DNA from 2 places in the Saccharopolyspora sp. NPDC002578 genome. Region 2 is predicted to be linked to the other one. Evidence: riboswitches for the same ligand, from Rfam matches in the RefSeq annotation. Region 2 holds a riboswitch; the other holds the start of a gene.
The links. A riboswitch is a leader RNA that binds a small molecule or an ion and turns the genes downstream of it on or off. The one in region 2 is predicted to bind thiamine pyrophosphate.

Region 1 (4,726 bases), on a different contig from region 2:
ACTGCCGTTCGAACGCGAGGATGCTCAGCTCGCGATCGCCGAGCTCCCGATCGGCCGAGGCACCCGCCGCCCGTTCCGCGAACGCCGAATCGTCCGATGTGGACGGTTCGGCGGGAACTCGCGGCAGCGGCTCGGTGGGCGGGTCGACCGGCCGCAAGTGCCTGCCGGGCACCGGTTCCGGAGCCGCTTCGCGCTGCCCGTCGGTACGCGCCAATTCCTCGCACTGCCGGGCGATCTCGTGCACGGTCAGCATCTGGGCGGCGTCCATCTGGCTCCTCGCGTCGCGATCCGGGGACCCCCGCGTTCGCCGGAATCACACGCGTGTGATTCCGCCCCCATTACATCACGCGTCCCCGAAGGCCGTGCGCGGCCAACACGCCCTCGGCGGAGATCCGCGAACCGCCCGACGAAGATCACTCCGATGGGCGTCGCGCGCCGCGCGAACGGCCACGCCCGAGGCGGGTCGCGGCGGCGTACCGATATCCTCCGCCGCATGGCTGTTCACCCGATCCGCATCGTGGGCGACCCGGTTCTGCACCACCCCACCCGCCCCGTCGAGCACTTCGACGAGGCGCTGCGCACCCTGGTCGACGACATGTTCGAGACGAACACCGCCGCCAACGGTGCCGGGCTCGCAGCCACCCAGATCGGCGTCGACCTGCGGGTCTTCGTCTACGACTGCCCCGACGACGAGGGCGTGCGGCACCGCGGCGTGGTGGTCAACCCGACGCTGGAGACGAGCGCGATCCCCGAGACGATGCCGGACCCGGACGATGACTGGGAAGGCTGCCTGTCGGTGCCCGGCGAGGCGTTCCCGACCGGGCGGGCGAGCTGGGCGAAGGTCACCGGGTTCGACGTGGACGGCTCGCCCGTGGAGGTCGAGGGCACCGGGTTCTTCGCCCGCTGCCTGCAGCACGAGACCGACCATCTGGACGGCTACCTGTACTTGAACCGGCTGATCGGGCGCAACGCGCGCGCGGCGAAGAAAGCGGTGAAGCGCAACGGCTGGGGCGTTCCCGGCCACTCCTGGGACCCGGCGGTCGAAGGCGACCCGTTCGCCGACGACGAGGACTGAACCTCACCGCGGGAAGTCCTCCGTTTCCAGCGTGACGTCGAACGGCGACGGCAGCTCGATCGGCTTCCCGAACGGGACGGCGTGCGATTCCCGGTAGGCGTCGCCATCGGGTTCGGAGAACAGCGTGACCGTGGGCCAGCGCGGCGCGAAGCGGTCGATGAGCAGGTACAGCGGAATTCCGGCCTGCGCGTACGCCTCGTGCTTGGCGCCGCGGTCGGTCTCGGCACCGCTCTTCGACGTGATCTCCACGGCGAGCAGGGCGTCTTCGCCCGGCAACACGACCGCCGGTGTCATTCGCTCCCGCAAAGCCACCAGCAGATCAGGCACCACGATTCGCGAGGTAGACGGCGTTGCGATGCCTTGGGTCTGCAGAACCCTCCCAATCATCGGGTAGCGCCCGGACCAGAGCCTTGTTGACCCTGCTTCCGATGAGATTGTGGTTCTGACCTGGCGGCGGGGACATCACGATCCTCTCCTCGATGATCTCCGCGCGCCAGCCTTCTGGAAGGTCGAGGCGGTTCCAGACCTCGACGAACGTCTCCCAGGACGATTCCTGGAGCACCGGTGCAGCACTCACAGCGCGATCACCTCCTGTGCTGGTGTCGTCGCGCACTGTAACCTCCAGGTCTGACAAGAGTTCGTTTTCCCTGCTAGACAGCCTATCCCTGATCCGCCGCGCCGTCATCGACCCGAATCGGGGCTTGGCAGACCGTGGCGGCGCGGCTAACGTCGGCGCCGACAACTGATCGCGGGAGCTCGCACCGGAAGCGGGCTGAGAGGGCGGCTGGATCATCCGATCCGGGGCCGCCGACCGCCTGAACCTGACCGGATAATGCCGGCGTAGGGAGTGAACGGCCATGGCCGACGTGCGTCCCCCTCTGTCCACTGCGGACTCGAATGCCACCGGGACCGGTGTGACCACCGGGCCGATCAGCGGTTCCCGCAAGGTGCACCGCGAGGTCGGCGGCCTGCGGGTGCCCGCCCGCCGGATCGAGCTCAGCAACGGCGAGCACCTCGACGTCTACGACACCTCCGGGCCCTACACCGACGACACCGCGACCATCGACGTCCACAAAGGACTCCCGGAGACCCGCGCCGGCTGGTCCGCCGAGCACCGGACGCAGCTGGCCTGGGCGAAGGCGGGCGTGATCACCCGCGAGATGGAGTTCGTCGCCGCCCGCGAGGACCTGCCCGCCGAGCTGGTGCGCGACGAGATCGCCCGCGGTCGCGCGGTGCTGCCCGCCAACCGGTGCCACCCCGAGAGCGAACCGATGATCATCGGGAAGAAGTTCCTGGTGAAGGTCAACGCGAACATCGGCAACTCGGCGGTGACCTCGTCGGTGGAGGAGGAGGTCGAGAAGATGGTGTGGGCGGCCCGCTGGGGCGCCGACACGATCATGGACCTGTCCACCGGCAAGCGCATCCACGAGACGCGCGAGCGCATCCTGCGCAACTCGCCGGTGCCGGTCGGCACCGTGCCGATCTACCAGGCGCTGGAGAAGGTCAACGGCGACCCGGCCCGGCTGACCTGGGAGATCTACCGGGACACCGTGATCGAACAGTGCGAGCAGGGCGTCGACTACATGACCGTGCACGCCGGAGTGCTGCTGCGGTACGTGCCGCTGACCGCGCAGCGCGTCACCGGCATCGTCTCCCGCGGCGGCTCGATCATGGCCGCGTGGTGCCTGGCGCACCACCGCGAGAGCTTCCTCTACACGCACTTCTCCGAGCTGTGCGAGATCCTGCGCGACTACGACGTCACCTTCTCCCTCGGCGACGGCCTGCGCCCCGGCTCCATCGCCGACGCCAACGACCGCGCCCAGTTCGCCGAACTGGAGACGCTCGGCGAGCTCACCCGCATCGCCCGCGAACACGACGTGCAGGTGATGATCGAAGGCCCCGGCCACGTGCCGATGCACAAGATCGCGGAGAACGTGCGGCTCGAGGAGGAGCTGTGCGACGAGGCGCCGTTCTACACGCTGGGGCCGCTGACCACCGACATCGCGCCCGCCTACGACCACATCACCTCCGGGATCGGCGCGGCGATGATCGCGCAGGCCGGCACGGCGATGCTCTGCTACGTCACGCCGAAGGAGCACCTCGGACTGCCCGACCGGGACGACGTGAAGACCGGGGTGATCACCTACAAGATCGCCGCGCACGCCGGTGACCTCGCCAAGGGGCATCCGCGCGCTCAGGAGTGGGACGACGCGCTGTCGAAGGCGCGCTTCGAGTTCCGCTGGACCGACCAGTTCCACCTGGCGCTCGACCCCGACACCGCGAAGGCCTACCACGACCAGACGCTGCCCGCGGAACCCGCGAAGACCGCGCACTTCTGCTCGATGTGCGGGCCGAAGTTCTGCTCCATGAAGATCACCCAGGACGTGCGCGACTACGCCGAGAAGCACGGCCTCACCAGCGTCGAGGCGATCGAGGAAGGCATGCGGGAGAAGTCCGAGGAGTTCACCGGCTCCGGCGGCGAGGTCTACCTCCCCATCGTCAACTGACCGGAGTGAACGGACCGTTCGTCCCATCCGGCTGGACGAACGGTCCGTTCACCCGCTTCCGAGCACCCGCGGCGGCGCTCCCGATTCGAGGTGAACGGACCGCTTGCCCAACGGGTTCGGACGAACGGTCCGTTCACTCGCTTCCGGGCACGGCGGGCAGTGCTCGGGTGTTTCGCATCGGCAGGTTCCACACGGGCCGGATCGTCGGCGGGAAGGGGTCGTAGCATGGGCCGGATGCACGCGACACCCGCCCACCTGCGACAACCGGCGCACGACACGGCGCCGCCGACGGCGCTGACCATCGCCGGTTCCGACTCCGGCGGCAGCGCCGGCATGCACGCCGACCTCCGGGCCTTCTTCTCCTGCGGGGTGCACGGCATGACGGCCGTGACCGCGGTGACCGTGCAGAACACCGTCGGCGTCACCGGGCTCGTGGAGATCCCGCCGGAGACCGTCGCCGCGCAGATCGCCGCCGTCGCCTCCGACATCGGGGTGGACGCGGCGAAGACCGGGGTGCTGTCGTCGGCGGCGACGATCGAAGCCGTCGTCGCGGTCTGCGACGAGCACGGCATCGGGCGCACCGGCCGCACCCCGTTCGTCGTCGACCCCGTCGCCGCGTCCCGCAGCGGTGAGCCGCTGCTGCGCCCGGACGCCCTCGACGCCCTGCGCTGCCAGGCCTTCCCGCGCGCCACGCTGGTGACGCCGAACCTCGACGAGGTCCGGCTGCTCACCGGCCTGGAGGCGCGCAGCCGGGACGACCTGCTGGACGCGGCGAAGGCGATCCACGACTTCGGCCCCGACTGGGTGCTGATCAAGAGCGGCCACCTGCTCGACGACCCGGAGTGCGTGGACCTGCTGTTCAACGGCACCGACGCGATCCCGCTGCCCGGCCCGCGCTATTCGACGGAGCACACGCACGGCGCGGGCGACGTGTTCGCCTCGGCGATCACGGCCGCGCTGGCGAAGGGCGCGTCGATGCCGGACGCCGTCGCCGCCGGCAAGCGGTTCGTGACGCGCAGCGTGGAGCACGCGTACCCGCTCGGCTCGGGCGTGGGGCCGGTGTCGACGTTCTGGCGGGTGAGCCCGCGCTCGCTCTGATCCGGCGGACAGACGCGTAGTTGAGACGGGCTCGACCACGGAACAG
Region 2 (4,726 bases):
GCGAGTTGCGCATGGCCCTCGTGAGGGTGATCGGTGCGCCCGAGTCGGCGCTTCGCCGGCCGGAGGTGAACTCCGCGTACTCCGGGCCGTCCACGGCGTACAAGGCCAGGCGGCCGCGGGGGTCGGCGTGGATGCCCCAGCCGTAGCGCTTGCCGAGCTGGGAGGAACGCAGGCACGGCTGGCTGCGCGCGAAGAACTCGAGGCGGGCGTGGACCCGATCTTCGTCCGGGATGCCCTGCCGATCCGCGAAGACGGTGAACAGGACGTCGCCGGACGTGAACTCGTACGGATGCCCCGCGATCAGCGCGTAGGTGCGCGCGGAGACAGAAGGATCATCGCCCTTGGCCGGGGGCACCGTTCCCGTCTTCGCCGGGCAGTCCTCGGCCACGGCGATGAACGTGTCCACGTAATCCACCCGCTCCATGGCGCAACTTTACTGCCTGTCTTCGACCTCGGTTTTGCGTAGCGGGTCGCTCAGCGGAACCTCAGCGGCTTCCTCGCTGCCCTTTTGCCGGTGTGATCGCGATTTCTGATGTATGCCGTGCACGGCGAAATCGCTGTCCTCGCGAGGAAGCCGCTGAGAACCCGCCGGTGGTCTTGTTGCTCAGGCTGGTCACTGCTCAGCGGCTTCGCCGCTGACAGGACAAACGACCACGAACGCCGCTCACCTGGAAATACAAGATCAAAGATGGGCGGTCAGTCCTGGGTGACTGCCGCGGCGAGGAATCCGCAGGTAGATCGGGTTCAAGTTGACGGCGTACCGGGGAGGAGCGCGGAAGCCGGTGCGATTCGGGAAGCCGGTCTCGGGTTGGCCGGAGAACGGGCCGCGATGCGTTCGAGCGGAGGTGCCGGGAAACGATTGCTGTCGTTGTCGATCGGTTGACCCCTGATCGGGGGTCGGGGTGCGGCTCACGCGGAATTCTCCGGAGTGCCGAATGCGGATCCGGCACATTCGGGTGAAACGTTGCGAGGTGCCGGTAGCTGAGCGCTGGTGCCGCTCAGCTGCTGGTAGAAGCGCCGGGTGTCATGATTCGCATGGCGTTACCGGCCGCTTTAAGTTGTGCCCATGCAGCTCATCACCTCGATCTGCGGGGACTGCAACGGCAAGGGTTGCGGTAACTGTGGTGACACCGGAACGATCACCATTCTTGAGGACTAGCAGGCGAAATCCGCGATTTCGCGGGATGGCCCGCCGCGCGCGATGCGGCGGGCGCCGCCGCCCACCCCGCACCGTTCGAGCACTGCTCCCGCCCCGCCGTCGACGGGGTGACGGCCACCGTCCGCCCGCGCCCGTCGAAGCGGGCCGTGCGCAGCGGGCATCGCTGCTAGCGTGCCGAAGATGGCTACCACCGAGCCCGTCCTGGTCATCGGTGCCGGAGTGACCGGTCTCAGCACCGCCGTCACCCTCGCCGAAGCCGGTGTCCCGGTGCGCATCCGCACCGACGAACGGCCCGCCGAGACCACCTCGGCCGTCGCCGGGGCGATGTGGGGGCCGGCGCTGCTGCAACCCGCCGACCGCGTTCAGGGCTGGGTCGCCCGCACCTACCACCGCCTCGTCGAACTCGCCGCCGACGACACCAGCGGCGTGCACCTCGCCGCCGGGCGGATGGCGGCCCGCGTCGACCTCGGCGACCAGCTGCCGCCCGAGGCGCTGCTGCTGCCCGACCTGCGCCGTTGCGCACCCGACGAGCTACCGGACGGGTTCGTCAGCGGCTACCGGGCGACCGCGCCGCTGATCGACATGCCGCGCTACCTCGACCACCTCACCGAGCGGTTCCGGGCCGCCGGTGGGGAACTGCTGCTCAGCCCGGTGTCCTCGCTGGTCGAAGCGGTCGAGGAAGCGGGCAGGGTCGTGAACTGCACCGGAGTGGGCGCGCACGAACTCGTCGGCGATCCCGGAGTGCGTCCCGTGCGGGGCCAGCACGTCGTCGTGCGCAACCCCGGTGTCACCGAGTACTTCGTGGAGATCGGAGCCGGCCCCGAGTTCACCGCGTACATGCCGCACGGCGACCACGTGGTGCTCGGCGGTACCGCGGTCGACCAGGACTGGTCGCGCATCCCCGGACGCGAAGCGGGCGCCGCCATCCTGCGGCGCTGCGCGCACGTCGAACCGCTGCTCGCCGGAGCCGACGTGCTCGGCGAGACCGTGGGACTCCGCCCCGGACGGGACGCGGTCAGGCTGGAGGTCGAGCGGTTCGGCGGCGGCACCGTCGTGCACAACTACGGGCACTCCGGGTGCGGCGTCGCGCTGTCCTGGGGCTGCGCCGCGGAAGCCGCCGAGCTGGTGCTGACCGGCTGAGGTCAGGACAGGGCGTCGACGACCCCGTCGATCTCCTCCGCCAGCGTGACGTCCTTCGCCGTGATGCCGCCCTGCGAATGCGTCGACAGCGAGAACGTGACCTTGCGCCAGCGGATGTCGATGTCCGGGTGGTGGTTCTCGCTCTCGGCGATCTCCGCGATCCGGTTCACGCCCTGGATGGCCTGCGGGAAGCTCGCGAACTCCACCGTCCGCGTGATCGTGGTTCCGTCCTGGGCCCACTCCGGCAGTCCGGCGAGCGCTTCGGCGACCTGGGTGTCGTTCAGCAGTTCGGTCATGGCTCCATGGTGGTGGTCGACCGGCCGGATTGCGACCGTCGGCCCCACCCGGAGCGGTGACACGTAGACTGCCGTCGCCACGGGAGTCCAGCGCGCTGGGCTGAGAGGAGGGGCGAATCCCCTCGACCGTCCGCACCTGAACCGGATCATGCCGGCGCAGGGAGGTGTCGCGATCAGCTCGACGTTGCACACGTGGCCGTTGCCGTGTGCTGCTCGGGAGGACCGTTGAACCGTTACCTGCGCTGGGTCGCCGCCCTTGCGGTCGCCTCGCTCACCACCGGGTGCTCGCTCATCGGGAGCTCCGGCCCGGAGCCCGCCGCGCGCACCGTCACGCTCGTCGCGCACGATTCGTTCGTCGCCGACCCCGCCGTGCTCGCCGACTTCGAACGGCGCAGCGGCATCCACCTGGAAGTCCGCAACAGCGGTGACGCGGGCGAGCTGACGAACAAGCTGGTGCTGTCCCGAGCCGCGCCGCTCGGCGACGTCGCCTACGGCGTCGACTCGACGTTCGCGTCCCGCGCGCTCGGCGCAGGCGTGTTCGCGCCGCACCGGTCCGCCGCGGCCGAACGCGGACCGCAGCGGTACGCGCAGGACCAGGAGCAGCGGCTCACCGCGATCGACGTCGCCGACGTGTGCCTGAACATCGACACCGGCTGGTTCGCGCAGCACCGGGTGCCGGAGCCCGCGACGTTGCGCGACCTCACCGACCCCCGCTACCGCGGGCTGATCGCGTTACCGGACCCGACGACGTCCTCACCCGGGCTCGCGTTCCTGCTCGGCACCGTCGCCGCCTTCGGCGATCCCGGCTGGCAGGACTACTGGCGGGACCTGACCGCGAACGACGTGAAGCTCTCCGCCGGTTGGGAAGAGGCCTACAACCAGGACTTCTCCGGATCCACCGGGCAGGGGCCGCGGCCGATCGTGCTGTCCTACGCCTCCTCGCCCGCCGCGGAGGTCGACGAGACCGGCCGCCCGCGCACCCGGGCGCTGCTCGACACCTGCTACCGGCAGGTCGAGTACGCCGGTGTGCTGGCCGGGGCGAAGGACCCGCAGGCCGCCGGTGAAGTCGTCGACTTCCTGCTCTCACCTGAATTCCAAGCGCAGGTGCCGGACCAGATGTACGTGTACCCCGCGGTCGACGGGGTCGCGCTGCCTCCGGGCTGGGCGGAGAGCGCGCCGCTGCCGCAGGGCCCGGCGGAGCTGCCCGCAGCCGAGGTGGAACGCGACCGGGACCGCTGGGTGGAGCAGTGGCGGACGCTGGTGCGGGGATGAACCACGGCCTCCGCCGGCGGTTGCCCGTGGCGCTCGCCGCGGTGATCGTGCTCGGTTTCCTCGGGCTGTTCTTCGCCTGGCCCGTCGCGGCGATCGTCGGGCTGGGACTGCGCGGTGAAGTCGGGGCGGTGCTGGTCGAGCCGTCGACGTGGCGGCTCGTGGGCTTCACGCTCGGGCAAGCCGCCGCGTCCACCGCCGTCGCGTTGCTGGCGGGACTGCCGCTGGCCTACGTGCTGGCCCGGCTCGCGGTCCCCGGCCGCGGGCTGCTGCGGGTCGCGGTGACCGTGCCGTTCGTGCTGCCGACGATCGTGGTGGGCATGGCGTTCCGGGCGTTGTTCGGCGCCGATGCCGGGGTGCTCGCGATCGTGCTGGCCAACGCGTTCTTCAACGTCGCCGTCGTCGCGCGCACCGTGAGCGGGCTGTGGAGCCACCTCGACCGGCGGATGGAGGACGCTGCCCGATCGCTCGGCGCGAGCCGGTTGCGCGCGTTCACCTCGGTGACGCTGCCCGCGCTGCTGCCCGCACTGGGATCGGCCGCCTCGGTCGTGTTCCTGTTCAGCGCCACCAGCTTCGGCGTGGTGCTGGTGCTCGGGGGTGGTGAGCTGCGGACGCTGGAGACGGAGATCTACCTGCGCACCGTGCAGCTGCTGGACCTCCCCGGCGCGGCGGCGCTGTCGCTGCTGCAGCTCGCGGCCGTCGTCGCCGCGCTGCTGGTCGCGACCGTCGCGCGACGACGCCGGGAAACGGCGCTGCGGCTGCGCGCGCCGTCCGACACCGCGCGGCGTCCGCAGGGAGCGGAGTGGTGGGTCGTCGGGCTCGCCGGGCTGGTGCTGTGCGGGCTCGGCACGCCGATCGTGAC

Region 1: it holds a riboswitch for thiamine pyrophosphate, as region 2 does, so the genes downstream of both, thiC (phosphomethylpyrimidine synthase ThiC) here and ACWD38_RS05960 (thiamine ABC transporter substrate-binding protein) in region 2, are expected to answer to the same signal.

What each region holds. Positions count from the first base shown of each region.
Region 1 covers NZ_JBSFWJ010000018.1:91,279-96,004, forward strand. Annotated here, with positions in the region: gene ACWD38_RS11890 (DUF3263 domain-containing protein) at 1-127, opposite strand, end outside; gene ACWD38_RS11895 (peptide deformylase) at 494-1,075, shown strand; gene ACWD38_RS11900 (Uma2 family endonuclease) at 1,079-1,462, opposite strand; gene ACWD38_RS11905 (hypothetical protein) at 1,395-1,688, opposite strand; TPP riboswitch at 1,814-1,939, shown strand; gene thiC (phosphomethylpyrimidine synthase ThiC) at 1,933-3,582, shown strand; gene thiD (bifunctional hydroxymethylpyrimidine kinase/phosphomethylpyrimidine kinase) at 3,817-4,680, shown strand.
Region 2 covers NZ_JBSFWJ010000007.1:72,607-77,332, reverse strand. Annotated here, with positions in the region: gene ACWD38_RS05975 (DUF6157 family protein) at 1-424, opposite strand, end outside; gene ACWD38_RS05970 (FAD-dependent oxidoreductase) at 1,340-2,299, shown strand; gene ACWD38_RS05965 (4a-hydroxytetrahydrobiopterin dehydratase) at 2,302-2,595, opposite strand; TPP riboswitch at 2,665-2,775, shown strand; gene ACWD38_RS05960 (thiamine ABC transporter substrate-binding protein) at 2,821-3,867, shown strand; gene ACWD38_RS05955 (ABC transporter permease) at 3,864-4,726, shown strand, end outside.